One region of the Rhizobium sp. NZLR1b genome, then DNA from elsewhere that is predicted to be linked to it. Evidence: riboswitches for the same ligand, from Rfam matches in the RefSeq annotation. Region 1 holds a riboswitch; the other holds the start of a gene.

Region 1 (4,208 bases):
GATTGAGATGCAGCGCGCCGTGGCCGGCCGAGAGCACCTGTGGCGAAATCATCGCCAGAAGTCCGACGACGATGCCGCCGAGCGCCGGGCGGAAGGGCGGGGCGATCGAGCTCTTGCGCGCCAGCTCCTCGACGAAGGAGACGCCCTGCATGATCAGGATGCCGACGCCAGCGCAGAAGCCACCGAGCAGCATAGCCGGGATATAATCGGCCGGCACGACTGCGCCGAAGCTGCCGATGTCGATGGTGAAATCGCCGTGGGTGAGCAGCCTTGCGATGAGGGTGGAAACCAGGGCCGAGACGACCACAGGGGTCAGCGAGACGATCGTATAGGTGCCGATGATCAGCTCGAAGGCGTAGAAGGCGCCGGTCAGCGGCGCGTTGAAGGCAGCGGCGATAGCGCCCGCCGCGCCGCAGCCGACGAGGGTGCGCAGATCGGAGCGGCGAAGCTGCAGCTTCAGGCCGAATTTCGAGGCGAGGCCGGCGGCAAGCTGGGTATAGCCGGCCTCGAGGCCGACGGAGGCGCCGAACCCGTTGGAAATCAGGTTCTGCACGGCAACGATGATGCTGTCGGTCAAGGACAGGCGGCCGCCATGCAGCGCATTGGCCTCGATCGGGTCAACCATCGGTTTCTTGCGCCGTTTCGCCAGTACGAACAGCAACAGGCCGAGCAGGACGCCACCGATGACGGGGGCAGTGAGAAGCAGCAGCTTGTCGTCGATCACCGACGAGCTCAGCCGCTCGCTGTCGTCGATGCCGAAGACCATCTGATGCAGTTGATTGGAGACGTAGCTCATGCCGGTGACGGCGAGACCCGAGGTGATGCCGACGACGGCACCCGCCAGCGACAGGCCGACCTCACTGCGGCGGGTCAGCGCCCGCAGCCGCCCCGGGTCGAAGAAAACACGCAGCGCTCGGAACCGGCGCCGATCCAATTTCATAAGCATGGCAAGACAACTAGGCAGGAAGAGGCCCGGTCAAGGGCGATGGCGCAGTCCGCTTGCAGTGCAATTGTGGCGAAAAGCCGGCGCCCTGGATAAATATTTGTGACGTAAGTATCTGATAAATGACGATGTTTTAGGTAGGGTAAGTCGTGTTGCTGGCGTTGCCTCGCCTGTCTAGCCACTGCCGGCCGTCGAGGGCGGTTGACTTCACCCCTGAGCTTGCCTAACCATCCCTCAACGGATGGTCACCTGACCATCCTCGGATATAACGGATGGTTCCGGATCGGTGTTACGCCTTCCGGATGAAAAGGGAATGTGACGGGGCGGACCCAAGCCGGGCGCCTTCATCACAGCCGACCCCGCGACTGTAGAGCGGTCAGGGTCTTCCATCCGGCATCGAGCCCTTCCGGCCGGCGGCTTGCAATAATGCAAGCGGGCGGGACGGGCGACATGCCGGAAAAGCCACTGGACATGCATGATGATCAACCGGGGTCGGACGCCTCTTAAGTCTACGAATCGTCCACCTTTTCATCGATGCAGCCGGGAAGGCGAGGCAGATCCGCTGGCACGATCAGGGCGACCGGTTTCCGGTCTGCCCCGATCGCGGCCGATAACCGCGAGCCAGGAGACCTGCCATCCCGTGCCGGGCGAGAAGCCCAACCCTGGGCAAGAGGCCCGCTGCCAGCACGGAGGTTGTCTTGGCTGAACGATTGAATTCGGCGCGGCCTTGTGCGGCGCGATCGAGTGGGTGGGGTGCGGCATCCCACCAAAGGGGCGTCTGCGCATGATGACCGCTCCCTCCAACACCGTCTTCATCCTCGGCGGCGCCCGTTCGGGGAAATCCCGCTTCGCCGAGTCCCTTGTCATTTCGATCGGCCTCGACCGCCATTATCTCGCGACCGGCCGCGCCTGGGATGAGGAAATGCAGGCGCGCATTGCCCAACATAGAGCCGATCGCGGCCCGTCCTGGACGACGCATGAAGAGCCGCTCGATCTCGTCGGCAAGCTTGACGCTATCGACCGCGAGGGCGGCGTCGTGCTCATCGATTGCCTGACACTCTGGGTCACCAATCTGATGATGGATGAGCGCGATATGGCGGCGGAATTTGCCGCGCTCACCGATTTTCTGCCGCAGGCGAAGGCGCAGCTCGTTTTCGTTTCCAATGAGGTCGGCCTCGGCATCGTGCCGGATAATCGCATGGCGCGGGAATTCCGCGATCATGCCGGCCGGCTGCACCAATCAATTGCGGCCAAGGCCGCCGAAGTCTATTTCATCGCGGCAGGCCTGCCGTTGAAAATGAAGGGTTAAGTTCATGAACCAGCAGAAAATTCCCGCAACCGTCATTACCGGCTTTCTCGGCGCCGGCAAGACGACGATGATCCGCAACCTGCTCACCAATGCCGGCGGCAAAAAGATCGCGCTCATCATCAACGAGTTCGGCGATCTCGGCGTCGATGGCGAGGTGCTGAAGGGCTGCGGCGCTGACAATTGCACCGAGGACGATATCATCGAGCTGACCAATGGCTGCATCTGCTGCACCGTCGCCGACGATTTCATCCCGACGATGACGAAGTTGCTCGAGCGTGAACAGCGGCCCGACCATATCGTCATCGAAACCTCGGGCCTTGCCCTGCCGCAGCCGCTGGTCGCGGCCTTCAATTGGCCTGACATTCGCACCCAGGTGACGGTCGATGGCGTCATTACCGTGGTCGACAGCGCGGCTGTCGCCGCCGGCCGTTTCGCCGACGACCACGATGCCGTCGAGGCGGCGCGCGGCGCAGATGAATCGCTCGATCACGAAAGCCCGATCGAGGAGTTGTTCGAGGATCAGCTGACTTGCGCCGATCTGATCGTACTCAACAAGACCGACCTGATCGACGCTGCCGGCCTTATCAGGGTTCGCGACGAGGTCGCCTCCCGCACGGTGCGCAAGCCGGTGATGATCGAGGCGAAAAATGGCGAGGTGTCGGCCGGAATTCTGCTCGGCCTCGGCATCGGCACGGAGGACGATGTCGCCAACCGCAAATCGCATCACGAGCTGGAGCATGAGGACGGCGCGCCGCACGACCATGACGAATTCGACAGCTTCGTCGTCGAACTCGGCCCGGTCGCCGATCCCGCCGGCTTCATTGCTGGCCTGAAGACGATTATCGCCGACCATGACGTACTGCGTCTCAAGGGTTTCGTCGATGTCGCCGGCAAGCCGATGCGCCTGCAGATCCAGGCCGTCGGCAGCCGCATCGACCATTATTTCGACCGTGCCTGGGCCCCGAGCGAAACGCGCGCCACGCGCCTCGTGGTCATCGGTCTGCACGAGATGGACCAGGACGCTGTTAGGGCGGCGATCGAGGCGCTGGCGTAATCCCATGCATCTGCTTCTGGCCCAACAGGGAACGATCAGCGACTGCGAGGAGGCGATCGACCTCGGGCAGACGCCGGGCGATATCGTGTTCCTGTCGGCCGCCGACAGCGAGCTTGCCGCCATCGCAGCCGCCCATCGCGAGCATGGGGCGGCGCCTTCGCTGAGACTTGCCAGCCTGATGAGCCTCAAGCATCCGATGTCGGTCGATACCTATGTCGAACGCACGGCGCGGCATGCCAGGCTCATCATCGTGCGTGCGCTCGGCGGTGCCAGCTATTTCCACTATACGCTGGAGGCGCTGCACGCGGCAGCGTCCCGCGCCGGTGCGCTGATTGCGGTCTTGCCGGGCGATGCCCGGCCGGATGCGGGGCTCGTGCCTTTTTCCAACGTTGATCTCGACGATATGAATGCGCTCTGGGCCTATCTGATCGAAGGCGGCGACGCCAATGCGCGCGGCTTTCTCGATTATGCCTCGGCGATGTTGTCAGGTGCCGAGAAGCCGGCGCCGGCAGTGCCTTTGATGAAGGCGGGCATCTGGTGGCCGGGGCGGGGGCTGATCGGGGTGCAGGAGTGGCGGCAGGTTGCCGGTTCGCATGTCGCGCCGCCTTCGTCCGTCGAGCAGGGGGGTATCCCACATTCGACGGAGGAGGTGGCGTTTGGGCCAATCGTCGCCATCAGCTTCTACCGCGCCCTCGTCCAGAGCGGCGAGACCGCCCCGATCGAGGCACTGGTCGAAGCGCTGGCGGCGCTCGGCCTGCGGCCACTGCCGGTTTTTGCCTATAGCCTCAAGGACCCCGTCTCGACAGGTATTCTCGAAAGCGTGTTTGCGGCACTGAAACCCGATGTCGTCATCAACACGACCGGCTTTGCCGTCTCGGCACCAGGTGCTGACCGGCAGCCGA
Region 2 (4,208 bases), on a different contig from region 1:
CGTCCTCCAACGCTGCTCATCCTTGAGGTGCGGAGCCCGCAGGGCGGAGCCTCGAAGGACACGCGGCGGCACTGCTCCGCATCAATATTGCCGCCGCGCCGAGCGCCCGCCTCGTCCTTCGAGGCTCCTTCGGGGCACCTCAGGATGAGGCTCTCTTGGGGGGCGCCGGGGCTGGCGGAAAAGGGCAGGATGCGGAAGCTTTGCCGACCAGGTAAATGCTATCGGCTCGATGTCTGACGCCCACTCTCGCTCTATTCCCGCGCCATCGCCCGCCAGGCGACCGGCGGGATGGCGAAGGCGCGGGAGAAGGCGCGGTTGAAGGCGGCTTCGATGGCGTAGCCGGCATCATTCAGGTTTGCGGACTTGCCGCAGGCGCGGGGAACGCCAGGCGGCTATTCTTGCGCTCGGCAATATACTTGTGAGATTGTATCGATATACATGCGATACTGCATGATGCAGGTAGCATGGGGGCTTCGATGACATCCGTGAGGGTCAATGAGCTGATATCGGTGACGGGACAGCCCGATGCCGCGGGCTTTGCCGCTTTTGCGGCAAACGGCTTTGCCGGCGTCATCAATGCCCGGCCGGATGGCGAGGAGCCGGGGCAGCCTGGCAATGCCGCGGAAAAGGCTGCTGCTGCTGCCGCGGGGCTCGCCTACAGCTTCGTGCCGGTGAAAGGGGCCGAGATCACCGAGGCCGATATCCGCGCTTTCCAGATGGCGATGACGCAGGCGAAGGGGCCGGTCGTTGCTCATTGCAAGAGCGGCACACGGGCGCTGACGCTCTATGTGCTGGGAGAGGTGCTCGACGGGCGGATGCAGCCCGGAGAGGTCGAGGTCTTCGGCCAAAGACTCGGCTTCGATCTTGCCGGCGCACGCCGCTGGCTGGAAAAGCGGGCTGGGCAGGCGGCTGGTGTGAAGGCTTTCTTCGAGCCCCGCAGCTGCAGCGTGCAATATGTCGTTTCAGACCCGGTGACAAAACGCTGTGCCATCATCGACCCGGTGCTCGATTTCGACGAGATGTCGGGCGCGACGGGAACGGCGAATGCCGACGCCATCCTCGCTCATATTGACAGCGAGGGGCTGACGGTCGCGTGGATCCTCGACACGCATCCGCATGCCGATCATTTCTCCGCCGCGCATTACCTCAAGAGAAAGACCGGCGCGCCGACGGCGATCGGCGCCCATGTCACCGACGTCCAGGTGCTCTGGAAGGAGATCTACAACTTGCCGGCACTCGAAACCGACGGCTCGCAGTGGGACCGGCTGTTTGCCGATGGCGACACCTTCGAGATCGGTGGGCTTGAAGCCCGTGTGATGTTTTCGCCCGGCCATACGCTTGCTTCGGTGACCTATCTGATCGGCGATGCCGCCTTCGTGCACGACACCGTATTTACGCCGGATTCCGGCACGGCGCGCACGGATTTCCCCGGCGGCAGCGCCAGCGCCCTCTGGCACTCGATCCAGGTCATCCTGTCGCTGCCCGATGAGACCCGGCTCTTTTCCGGCCACGACTATCAGCCCGGCGGGCGCCACGCGCGCTGGGAAAGCAAGGTGGCCGCCCAGAAAAACGGTAACCCGCATATATCAGGCATCGACGAGGCCGGCTTTGTGGCGCTGCGCCAGGCGCGCGACCGCACGCTGCCGAAGCCGAAACTGATGTTGCACGCGCTACAGGTGAATATTCGGGGAGGCAGATTGCCGGAGCCGGAGGGAAATGGGCGGCGGTATCTGAAGATACCGCTGGATGCGTTGTAGCAAGAAGTAGCGTGCGGCGTGCTTCGAGGTTTCGCCCTCTCGGGCTGCGCACATCAGCATCAGGGACGTTGGCGGATGCCGCGCTCACGACAGCGGGAACGGGAGAAAGCGGCGCCAACGCTCAAGAGAGCCTCATCCTGAGGAGGCGAGGATGCAGGTATTACACCGGCCAACAGGCCCCCTACGTTCCGTCTCTATTTTTCACCCGCACGAACCCAATCCTCCGCAATAGGCATTGACGTCTTGCGGGCAGGCGACGTAACTGGGGGCGACGGTTCCCTGAAGATGACTCCAAGGGGATTAATAGGGAACACGGTAAGGACGACCCAGCAGGGACCGAGACCGTGGCTGCCCCCGCAACTGTATGCGGATTGTCGATCATCTCAGGTGTGGCCAGCGACTGGCCATCTCTGAAGGGCTTATAGCCCTGCCACTGCGAGATATCGCGGGAAGGCGGATGAACCGACGGATATCCGCAAGCCAGGAGACCTGCCGTCAATCACGATCCAATCAACCGGGCGGGGATGCCCGGACAAGGAACAGACATGATTGACCTTCTGAACCTTCGCCGAATTTCGGCATGCATCCGTCTCGATTGGGCCTCCTGCGGTTAGCGCACGTATCACCGTGCCTTCGGCCGCGGGTGCGGCATAACCATGCTTTTTCTCTTCAATCGAGGTTTTTCATGCGCCAGATTCTCGCCACCATGACATTTGCCTTCGGGCTGATCGGCCTTGCGGCACCGAGCCTTGCCGCCACCCAATATCCTTTGACCATCACCAATTGCGGTCAGCAGGTGACGTTCCAGAAGGCGCCGTCGAAGATCGTTTCGATCGGCCAGGGCATGACTGAAATTCTCTTCTCGCTCGACCTTGCCGAGAAGATTGCTGGTACGGCCGTCTGGGTCGGTCCCGTCCTGCCGCAATATGCCGAGGCTAACAGCAAGATAAAGCGTCTCGCCGACAATGATCCGAGCTTCGAATCCGTTGTTGGGCGGGAGCCCGACCTGGTGGCGGCCGAGTTCGAATGGCATGTCGGCGCGCAGGGCTCCGTCGGCAAGCGGGAGCAGTTCCAGGATCTCGGGATCAATACCTATCTCGCGCCGGCCGATTGCGTCGCCAAGGTCAACACCGATGGCGGCGACGGTGTGCGCAAGGAGCTGTTCACGATGGAGCTGGTCTACCGTGAGATCGCCGAGCTCTCGGAGATCTTCGACGTGAAGGAGCGCGGCGATGCGCTGATTTCCAAGTTGAAGAAGCGCGAGGCGGATGCCGTCGCGTCGATATCAGGCGCATCGGGCAAGAACCTGCCCATCGTCTTCTGGTTCTCCAGCAAGCAAGTCAATGGCGATGCTTTCATCGCTGGCAAGAACAGCGCGCCTGCCTATATCCTGAAGGCGATCGGCGCCAGGAATGTCGTGACAACCGAAGAGGAATGGCCGCTGGTTGGCTGGGAAACCATTTCTCAGGTGAACCCGGCGGTTATCGTGTTGGCGACCATGGACCGGCGCCGCTACGCCGCCGACGATCCGAAGGTCAAGATCGATTTTCTCGAGAACGACCCGGTGACCAAGGAGCTTGACGCGGTCAAGAACGAGCACTTCGTGATGATGGACGCGCAATCGATGAACCCGACGATCCGTACGATCGACGGCATCGAGACCTTGGCGAACGGCATCAAGTCCTTCGGTCTCTCGCAGTGAAGGCAATGTCGGTCAGACAACACGGATGGTGGGCGCTTGGCGCGCTCACCATTTCTGCCTTTCTGCTTCTCGGGCTGATGATCAGTCTCGCTGTTTCGATCGGGGAGATCGCGATCCCGCTAGCGACCACGGCGGAGGCGGTGTCGAACCGGCTGTTCGGCACGGATTTCGAGCTCAGCCGCATCCACCAGGGCATCGTCTGGGATTATCGGCTGAGCCGGGCGCTGGTTGCGGCCAGCGCCGGCGCGTCGCTCTCGCTCTGTGGCGCCGTGCTGCAGGCGCTGCTGCGCAATCCGCTGGCCGAACCCTACGTGCTCGGCATCTCTGCCGGCGCCTCGACGGGAGCGGTCTGCGTGATGATCCTCGGCTTCGGCTACGGTGTTTTCGGCCTGTCGAGCGGCGCCTTCATCGGCGCGGTCATCGCCTTTCTGCTGATCGGCTTCCTTGCGACGGGTGCGGGGGGAACCGGCGAGCGCATCATCCTTTGCGGCGTCGCCGGCTCGCAGCTCTTCAATGCGCTGACCTCCTACATAGTGACGACATCGGCGAATGCCGAGCAGGCGCGCGGCATCCTGTTCTGGCTTCTGGGGTCGCTCAGCGGCGTGCGCTGGCCGGATGTCTATCTCTCGGTGCCGATCGCGCTTGCCGGCTTCGTCATCTGCATGGCCCATGTCAGGGCGCTCGACGCCTTCTCCTTCGGCACGGATGCGGCGGCCTCGCTCGGCATTGCCGTGCGCCGCGTCCAGATC

What was found. A riboswitch is a leader RNA that binds a small molecule or an ion and turns the genes downstream of it on or off. The one in region 1 is predicted to bind cobalamin.
Region 2: linked by a shared signal. The riboswitch ahead of HJB84_RS20865 (ABC transporter substrate-binding protein) and the one ahead of cobU (bifunctional adenosylcobinamide kinase/adenosylcobinamide-phosphate guanylyltransferase) in region 1 are both predicted to bind cobalamin.

Annotation. Positions count from the first base shown of each region.
Region 1 is NZ_JABDWC010000029.1:87,137-91,344, forward strand. It holds gene HJB84_RS29275 (chloride channel protein) at 1-946, opposite strand, end outside; cobalamin riboswitch at 1,200-1,596, shown strand; gene cobU (bifunctional adenosylcobinamide kinase/adenosylcobinamide-phosphate guanylyltransferase) at 1,728-2,252, shown strand; gene cobW (cobalamin biosynthesis protein CobW) at 2,257-3,306, shown strand; partial or broken gene cobN (cobaltochelatase subunit CobN) at 3,311-4,208, shown strand, end outside.
Region 2 is NZ_JABDWC010000015.1:96,408-100,615, forward strand. It holds gene blh (bifunctional sulfur transferase/dioxygenase Blh) at 477-1,757, shown strand; cobalamin riboswitch at 2,013-2,269, shown strand; gene HJB84_RS20865 (ABC transporter substrate-binding protein) at 2,443-3,459, shown strand; gene HJB84_RS20870 (iron ABC transporter permease) at 3,465-4,208, shown strand, end outside.